4 regions of the Kitasatospora sp. NPDC087861 genome follow, and region 1 is predicted to be linked to each of the others. Evidence: riboswitches for the same ligand, from Rfam matches in the RefSeq annotation. Region 1 holds a riboswitch; each other region holds the start of a gene.

Region 1 (2,193 bases):
CGGCCATGATCGAGCCGCCGCGCGAGACGATGCCGGTCTTGCGGCGGGCGGTCAGCGGGACGTACCGCAGCAGGACGCCGGCGTGGACGGTCATGTAGTCGACGCCCTGCTCGCACTGCTCGACGATGGTGTCCCGGTACACCTCCCAGCTCAGCTCCTCGGCCTTGCCGTCGACCTTCTCCAGGGCCTGGTAGAGCGGCACGGTGCCGATCGGCACGGGGGAGTTGCGCAGGATCCACTCGCGGGTGGTGTGGATGTTGCGGCCGGTGGAGAGGTCCATGACGGTGTCGGCGCCCCAGCGGGTGGCCCAGGTCATCTTCTCCACCTCCTCCTCGATCGAGGAGGTGACGGCGGAGTTGCCGATGTTGGCGTTGATCTTCACCAGGAAGTTGGTGCCGATGACGGCCGGCTCCACCTCGGGGTGGTTCACGTTGACCGGGATGACGGCCCGCCCGCGGGCCACCTCGGCCCGCACGTACTCGGGGGCGAGGCCCTCCCGCAGCGCCACGAACTCCATCTCGGGGGTGACCACGCCCCGCCTGGCGTAGGCGAGTTGGGTGACGGCGACACCACCGCGGCCGCGCAGCGGACGGCGCGGGCGGCCGGGGAACACCGCGTCCAGGTTGCGCAGGTTTCCGCCGCGCGGCGAGGTGTGCTTGATCCCGTCGTCCTCGGGGCGCGCCTCGCGGCCGTCGTACTCCTCGACGTCGCCGCGCTGGCGGATCCAGGCGTCGCGCAGGGCGGGCAGGCCGCGCCGCACGTCGGGCGCGTAGGCCTGGTCGGTGTACGGGCCGGAGGTGTCGTACAGCGGGACGGTCCGGCCGTTGGTGAGCTGCACCTCGCGGTACGGGACCCGCAGGTCGGGCCGGGACCCCTCGCGGTAGGCCTTGCGCCAGGCCGGGGTCGGGTAGCCGGTGCCCGCGCTGGTGACGGCGCTGTTCCGGGCAGACTGCGGCTGTGCTTCGAACGCGGTCATCTGACCTCTACTCCCTACGCCGGCATTACCCGGTCAGGTTCCTGCGGTCGACGCAGCCGTCGGTCCGTCCGTCGACGTCCCGGTCAGCGCCCTCTCAGCCCGGTGCTCCGAGCTCCCGCGTCCACAGGCGGTGTTGCCTGCACACGACGCCCAACACGGTAGCGAGCCGATCGCCGCAGGTCCAGAGGGGGTCCACGGAGGGGATCCGGCAGCCGGTGGCAGCACGCCGAAACGCCCGAGGCCCGGCACCCCGTCGCGGGGTGCCGGGCCTCGGGCGTTCCCTCAGCCCTTGGCGGCCTTCTTCACCAGGACCACCACGGCGGCCGCGATACCGACGACCACCAGCACCTTGATCACTATGCTCAGCAGCGCGCCGACGACGCCGAAGACGAATCCCACGATGTTCCAGAGCAGCACCAGGACCAGCACCGGGATGACGATGTTGCGCACCCAGGCGGGCAGCGACTTCCAGAGCTCAGCCATGTCTGTTCCTTCTCTCCCCGTGGGGTCGGCTGCCGTCCGGTGCCGCATCCCGCTTGCTTCGGTACTTCGATCGTACGGTGGCGCCAGTGCCGTAACGAGGCCCGACGGCCCGGAGAGAACCCCTAGATCACCCCGACCCGGGCCCCGGGGAAAGACCCCGCCCGGACCTCCGGGAAGGCCCCCGGGAAATCCCCGGAGCGACCTGCGACCCGGGCCGGCCCCACGCGTCCACGAGATACCGGACTCTCCGGAACTACCCCTGCACCACGGCTACTTGGGGGATCCAGGCACGCACAACCGCTCCGCCACCACCACCGTCACCGACCCTGACCGCCCTTGCCCCTGCCCCGGGCCCACCCGGCCATGAGCTGGTCAGACCGGCCAGCGCTCCCCGCGCCAGGCCGCGTCCCAGAACATCCACTCGTAGCGCGAGGTGGTCGTGAAGTGCTCGACGACCCGGCGCCGCTCGGCCGGGGAGATCTCCTCGCCGAGCCGGTCGGTGAGTGCCAGCACCCGGCGGACGACGGACTGGAAGGCCTCGTCGCCGTAGGTGGCGATCCACTTGGCGTACAGCGGGTCGGGGGAGCCCTGGGCGAGCAGCGCCTCGCCGACCCGGGCGTAGATCCAGTAGCAGGGCAGCACCGCGCCGACGGCCTCGGCGAAGGAGCCGCCGTAGACGGTGGCCAGCAGGTAACTGGTGTAGGCGCGGGTGGTGGGCAGCACCGGCTCGGCGG
Region 2 (2,193 bases), on a different contig from region 1:
CGGCGCGCCTCTCGCGTTCGGCCTCCGCCTGCCGGGCCATCGCGCGCTGCATGCTCTGAGGTAGCTCGATGTCCTTCAGCTCGACCACCAGGACGAAGACGCCCCAGCGCTGGGTGAGGCCGTCGAGGATCTCCTTGATCCGCGAGTTGAGGGTCTCGGTGTCGGTTATCGGCGTCCCGGGAGGGCGGCCGCAGGGCCTGCCATCGTTCGGGACGAGGCGAAGGTTCACGCTCCGTGCGTGGCGGGGGGAAGTCGGGTGCGGGCGATCCTGGTGAGCTCCTCGGCGGTGACCAGGCCGACCAGCCGGCTGTCGTCCAGCACGAGGATCGGCGGCTCGGCGGTCGCGCGGTCCAGGACTTCGACGAGGTCGTCCGTGGGTGCGGTCACGGGGTGTCGGGGCGCGTGTTGCGCCTGCGCGGTGTTCAGCTGGGCGTGGTAGGTCAACAGGCCGGTGCTGACGACGGCGGCAGGGAGGCCGACGACCATGATGGCGAGCAGGATGTGGGAAAGCCACCACTGGACGCGATCGGAGGTCCGGCGTACCGGATTGCCGCAGCCTGAGTGTGTGCGCATGCTCTCCGCCTCCTCGTCGTGCTCGGGAAGTCGGCCGGGGTGCTTTCATCCTCGGTCGTGCGGAGTCGTCCTGGCGTGGTCCGATGGGCCCACACCGCCGCCGATGATGGGCCCTGATCAGGTCGGCCCTGGTGTCGGGCAGGGACGGGAGTGACGGGAGTATGGTGGGTAGTGGCCTGCAGGGCGAGCGAGGGAGTTCGACCGGATGGGCCTCGGGTGATGGGCGGAGGCTCCGCGCGAGGCTGTTTGTCGACGGTCGGGCTGAGAGGCCGGAAGGTCTGTGGGACCGGAAGGCGACCTCCAACACCTGATCCGGACAATGCCGGCGAAGGGAGCCCACCTTGCAGGTTTTTGTCCGCTGCGTGTCCTTCTCGGTTTCGCTGGCCGTGTGAATCCCTGCGGAGTAACGTTCTTATCAAGCAGTCGTGGTTCCGAAGTTCTCGCCCGCGGTGACATGCCGTGGGCGCTCTTGCTGTTCAGCGCCTCTCCGGACCAGGGCGATCACCTCCGGGCCCGCACTTGTGGGACCGATCAGTTTCCCTTGAAGGAGAAACGCATGGCTACCGGAACTGTGAAGTGGTTCAACGCCGAGAAGGGCTTCGGCTTCATCGAGCAGGATGGCGGCGGGGCCGACGTGTTCGCCCACTACTCGAACATCGACGCCCAGGGCTTCCGTGAACTCCAGGAGGGTCAGAAGGTGACCTTCGATGTCGTGCAGGGTCAGAAGGGCCCGCAGGCGGAGCACATCCGCCCCGCCTGACCTTCAGTGAACGAGCGGGCGCCCTGCACGGATCCACGTGCGGGGCGCTTTGCCGTCTGCTCCGGCACGAGAGCTGTCCGCTTCCTGGACGGTGCCCGGACATGCGAAAGACCCGCTTTCGGACCAGGAGCCGGTGCCTGAGGTGTCCTCAGGAGCACCGGGCGGTGTCGGCTCCTTCGACCGCGTAGATGGCCAGCCGCCTTGTCACGCAGTCCAGTACGCGAGCGAGTTCGTGGCCTTGATCCTCGGCGTCTCCCGGACGACGCTCGCGATGGCCCGCGACCGCCACCTGCCGCACGCGCCGGCGGCCATTCACCCCCGGTTCCAGGTGCCGCACCGGGCCGTCCTGGCGGTCGGCGCCGTCGCCTACGCGGTGCGCCGGGGCACCTTCGCATAGTCGCGATGCCCGCACCGTCTGCCCGTCCGCGCCGTGAACGCCCAGACCACAGGCCGTCGTACGGTTTCAGCCGGTGATTTCCCAGTACCCCGCGTGCACGGCGGCTGCCTCGTCGTACAGGTGCGGGCCCGACACCTCGACGGTGCCGCCGCCGGCCGCGAAGACCTGGCGGCACGGCAGGTCGAGCAGCGGCTCGTCCGGGTCCGCGCCCGCGAGGTCGTTCAGTTCGGTGGCGGCGAGGGCGTAGACGACCCGCCGGATGCCGCTCCAGTAGATCGCCCCGGCGCACATCGCGCACGGCTCGGTGCTGGTGTACAGGGTGGCTCCGGCGAGTTGGGCCGGGGCCAGGGTGCGCGAGGCCAGTCGTACCAGATTGATCTCCGCGTGGCCGGTGACGTCGTGGTCCGTCAGCACGGTGTTCTCGGCCGTGAGCAGGACGCTGCCGTCCGGGCCGGTCAGCAGC
Region 3 (2,193 bases), on a different contig from region 1:
GGGGCGCCGTACGGGTCCTGCGCGCCGGCGGCGGGGACGCCGTGGGCCGGGGTGGCGTACGGGTTGGCGACCGGCGGCAGGGCCGGGCTCTCGGCGGCGGGCGCGGCGGGCGCCACGGGCGCGGCCGGCGGGGCGGGCGGCAGGGCTGGCGGCGGCGCGTCGATGTAGCCGGTGGCGGGGTCGACGGGGACGGCGGGTGCCTCGGCGGGGGTGGCCTGCGGGACCGCCTCCGGCGCGGGGACCTTGCCGAAGGCCACGGTGGGCCGGTGCCCGCCCTGGGCCGGAACAGCCTCAGCCGGTACGCCCTCAGCCGGTACGTCGCCGGCCGGCGCCGCCTCGGGCTCGGGGACCCGGCTGAACGCCATGGTCGGCTGGTGCCCGCCGTCCGCCGACGCCGCCTCGGCCTCGGCCGGGGCGGGCGCCTGCGACGGGGCCGCTCCCGGCTCGGGAACCCTGCCGAAGGCCATCGTCGGCTGGTGCCCGCCCGAGGCGGAGCCGTCGGAAGCGGGAACAGCCGCCGCCTGGCCGCCCGAGGGCTGCTCCCCCTGCGGCCCGGTGGGCCCAACCTCGCGCTCGGTGCTCACGGACGACCTCCATAGCTGACAGAACCAAGGACCATAGTTTTTCGCACTGTCGATTCGATTGCCGTAAGGACCCCTCTGAAGAACTCATAAGAATCCTTAGCCGGCACCGACAGTCAACGCCGACGACCAGCGCCGACGGCCGACACCGACGGCCGGAGACTCCCCCACCTCCGTCGGACGTCCCGCGATGCGGACCGCACACCCCGTGGCCTTGGCGTTCAACCCCGTGCCGGTTAGCCTGGCGCTCTAACTGACACGCGGGAGCTTGGACCTTCCAGGCTGAGAGTGCGCTGGTCGACCGTACGCCACGGGATCGTGGGCGGACCGTCGAGGGGGCGCAGACCGCCGGAACCTGTCCGGGTAATGCCGGCGTAGGGAGTATCGGCCATGCCGCCTGCTTCGCCATCCTCTTCTTCGGACGCGTCCGCGTCCAAGGGTTTCCCCGATCCGTCCACGGGCGCCCCCGCCGGAGCGGCGACCGCCGTCCTGGACCGCCCGGAGCGTACCGAGGCACCGCTCGTGCTGGACACCGAGCCGCCGCGCACGCTGCGCTTCCGGGACCACTTCGCGCTCTGGATGAACCTGGGCGTCAGCCTGATCGGCTTCTCCACCGCCGCCACCGTGCTCGGCGCCAAGGGCAGCGAGCTGTCGCTGGCCGCCGCGGTGACCGCGATCGTGGCCGGCACCGTGGTCGGCACCGCGATGCTCGGCGTGGCCGCGCTGATCGGGGCCCGCACCGGCGCGCCCGCGATGGCGAACCTGCGCGGGCTGTTCGGCACCCGGCTGTCGTACGTCCCGACGGTGCTGAACATCGTCCAGTGCGTCGGCTGGGGCGTGTTCGAGCTGCTGACGATCGCGGCGGGCGCGCAGACCGTCGCCCACACGGACGGCTACCGCTGGCTGTTCGTGGTCCTGGCGGGCGCGCTGACCACCGCACTGACCATCTGGCCGCTGGGCTCGATCGCGGTGCTGCGCCGCTTCGTGGCCGGTGCCGTCGCCGTCGCGATGGTGTACTTCACCGTCCAGCTGGGCCGCCAGGGGGTGCCCGACCCGGGCGCCGGCAACTGGCACGGCTTCCTGGGCGCCACCGACGCGATGATCGCGGTGTCGATCTCCTTCGTCCCGCTCGCCGCCGACTACACCCGGCACTCGCGCACCCCGCGCTCGGCGTTCTGGGGCAGCTTCTCCGGCTACACGATCGCCCAGGTCTGGTGCTACGTGCTCGGCCTGATGGCCCTGCTGCAGTCCGACGGCGACCCGAACCGGATCTTCGACTCCTTCCTCGGCGTCTGGGCCGGCTGGCTGTTCCTGCTGGTGCTGGTGCTGCGCGAGACCGACCAGTCCTTCGCCAACGTGTACTCGACGGCGATGTCGGTGCAGAACCTGCTGCCGAAGGTGGACCGCCGGGTGCTGACCGGCGGGATCGGGCTGCTGATCACCGTGCTGGCGCTGCAGATCGACAAGTTCACCGACACCTACACCAACTTCCTCGGCCTGATCGGCTCGGTCTTCGTGCCGCTGCTGGCGGTGCTGGCGGTGGACTACTTCTTCGGCGCCGGCCGGCACGGCTGGAACCTCTCCGCCGACGCGCCGTCGCGCCCGCTGATGG
Region 4 (2,193 bases), on a different contig from region 1:
CAGCCCCGCCGAGGTCTCCACGAGCGGGAGTTCGGTGATGCCCGGGACCAACTCGTGGGCGTCGCGCAGCAGTTCGTACACCCCGCCGGCGGTGACCGTGGTGTCGTAGCCCTGTTCCTCGGTGGTCGCGCCGATCACCAGCTCGCCGTTCTCCCGGGGCACCAGGTACAGGTGTCGGCCGCGCACCACCGCGCGGACGTTGCGGGACAGGAACGGCCGGTACGCCTCGGGGATCCGCAGCCGCAGGATCTGTCCCTTCACCGGGCGGATCGCCGGCAGCACGCCCTCGGGCAGCCCGGGCAACCGGTGGCTGTGCGGGCCGGCCGCGAGCACCACCTGCTCGGCGGTCAGGGTCTCCTGCGGGCCGAGGCGGGCGCCGACCGCGCGGCCGTTCTCGACCAGCAGCCCGACGGCCTCGGCGCGGTGGATCACGACCCCGGCGCGTTCGCAGGCGGCCAGCAGGGCGGTCAGCAGGCGGCGGGGATCCACCTGGTGGTCGTCCGCGGCGTGCAGGCCGCCACGCACGCCGGGGGCGAGCATCGGCTCCAGCTTGCGGGCCTCCCGGCCGGTCAGCCAGGCCGAGTCCAGGCCGAGCCGCTGGTGGAAGGCGTGCAGTTCGCGCAGTTCCTCGCGGTCGTCGGAGTCCAGCGCGACCGCGATCGTGCCGCACCGGCGGTACCCGGTGTCCAGGCCGCCGCTCGCCTCGGTGAGCTCGGCGGCGAAGTCCCCGTACCGCCGGTTGGAGGCCATCCCGAGGCGCAGCAGCGGCTCCTCGCCGTACTGCAGCTCGGTGACCGGGGCGAGCATCCCGGCCGCGACCCCGGCCGCCCCGCCGCCGGGGGAGGGGTCGACCACCAGGATCCTCTTCAGTCCGAGCTGCGCGGCGCGCCAGGCGACGGCGAGGCCGATGATGCCCCCGCCGATCACCAGCACGTCGGCACGGGTGCTTTCGGGCAAGCGTGACAAAGCTGCTCTTCTCCCTTCGCCGGTATGACCCGGATCAGGTTCGGACGGTCGCGGGCCGTGCCAGCCCGCCTCTCAGCCCGGTACGCCGGGCTCCCGTGATGGTGTCCCCACCATAACGCCGGGGTCGGCCCGGCCGAAGGCCCGTACGAAGGGTGGACGGGCCGGTGGGGCGCCCGGGGCCGCTGAGTACAGTGACGGGCGTGGCAGAGCTGAGCGGAACGGATCGGGTGGTCGTCGTCGGGGCCGGGCTGGCCGGGGCGCAGTGCGCCCTGAAGCTGCGGCAGGGTGGCTGGCCGGGGCGGATCACGCTGGTCGGCGAGGAGCCGCACGCGCCGTACGACCGGCCGCCGCTGTCCAAGGACGTGCTGCTCGGCAAGGCCGACGCCACCACCCTGGACATCGACTACCCGCACCTCGGCATCGAGGTGCTCACCGGCCGCCGCGCCACCGGCCTCACCCCCGGCGTGCTGCACACCGACGACGGCGACCTCCCGTACGGCGCGCTGGTGATCGCCACCGGCGCCACCCCGCGCGCCCTGCCCGGCGCCGAGCGCGCGCACCTGCTGCACACCCTGGACGACGCGCTGGCGCTGCGCGCCCTGCTGCGGCCCGGTCGGCGGCTGGTACTGGTCGGCGCGGGCTGGATCGGCGCCGAGGTGTCCACCGCGGCGCGCGCCGCGGGCTGCGAGGTGACCGTGGTCGAGGCGGGCCCCGCGCCCGTCCCCGGCGCGCTGCCGACCGAGGTCGGCTCGGCGATGGCCGCCTGGTACGCCGAGGCCGGCGTCGACCTGCGCTGCGGGGTCGGCGTGGCCGCCGTCGAGCCCGGCGCGGTGCTGCTGGCGGACGGCTCGCACCTGCCCGCCGACGAGGTGGTGGTCGGCGTCGGCGCCCGGCCCGCGACGGGCTGGCTGGCCGGCTCCGGCGTCGAACTGGACGAGACCGGCGCGGTCCTGGTGGACGAGCGGCTGCGGACGGGCCTGCCCGGCGTCTTCGCGGCCGGCGACTGCGTCAGCTACCCGTCCGCCCGCGCCGGGGCCCGGCTGGCCGTCCAGCACTGGGACCACGCGCTGCAGTCCGGCGAGGCCGCGGCCGCCGCCGTGCTCGGCGCGGACGCGCCGCCGTACGACCCGGTGCCGTACTTCTGGTCGGAGCAGTTCGGGCGGATGGTCCAGTACGCCGGGCGGCACGCCGAGGGCGACGAACTGCTGTGGCGCGGCGGCCCGCAGG

What was found. A riboswitch is a leader RNA that binds a small molecule or an ion and turns the genes downstream of it on or off. The one in region 1 is predicted to bind thiamine pyrophosphate.
Region 2: another riboswitch for thiamine pyrophosphate. It lies ahead of ACIOJE_RS22235 (cold-shock protein); the one in region 1 lies ahead of thiC (phosphomethylpyrimidine synthase ThiC).
Region 3: another riboswitch for thiamine pyrophosphate. It lies ahead of ACIOJE_RS11400 (cytosine permease); the one in region 1 lies ahead of thiC (phosphomethylpyrimidine synthase ThiC).
Region 4: another riboswitch for thiamine pyrophosphate. It lies ahead of thiO (glycine oxidase ThiO); the one in region 1 lies ahead of thiC (phosphomethylpyrimidine synthase ThiC).

What each region holds. Positions count from the first base shown of each region.
Region 1 is NZ_JBIUUS010000016.1:15,637-17,829, reverse strand. Features, by position in the region: gene thiC (phosphomethylpyrimidine synthase ThiC) at 1-976, opposite strand, end outside; TPP riboswitch at 971-1,105, opposite strand; gene ACIOJE_RS22410 (DUF5326 family protein) at 1,259-1,459, opposite strand; gene tenA (thiaminase II) at 1,832-2,193, opposite strand, start outside.
Region 2 is NZ_JBIUUS010000015.1:194,572-196,764, reverse strand. Features, by position in the region: gene ACIOJE_RS22245 (SPFH domain-containing protein) at 1-229, opposite strand, end outside; gene ACIOJE_RS22240 (hypothetical protein) at 226-573, opposite strand; TPP riboswitch at 802-924, shown strand; gene ACIOJE_RS22235 (cold-shock protein) at 1,130-1,333, shown strand; partial or broken gene ACIOJE_RS22230 (amino acid permease) at 1,566-1,697, shown strand; gene ACIOJE_RS22225 (nucleoside deaminase) at 1,797-2,193, opposite strand, start outside.
Region 3 is NZ_JBIUUS010000006.1:98,035-100,227, forward strand. Features, by position in the region: gene ACIOJE_RS11395 (trypsin-like peptidase domain-containing protein) at 1-584, opposite strand, end outside; TPP riboswitch at 832-979, shown strand; gene ACIOJE_RS11400 (cytosine permease) at 972-2,193, shown strand, end outside.
Region 4 is NZ_JBIUUS010000014.1:146,986-149,178, reverse strand. Features, by position in the region: gene thiO (glycine oxidase ThiO) at 1-957, opposite strand, end outside; TPP riboswitch at 961-1,073, opposite strand; gene ACIOJE_RS21090 (FAD-dependent oxidoreductase) at 1,158-2,193, shown strand, end outside.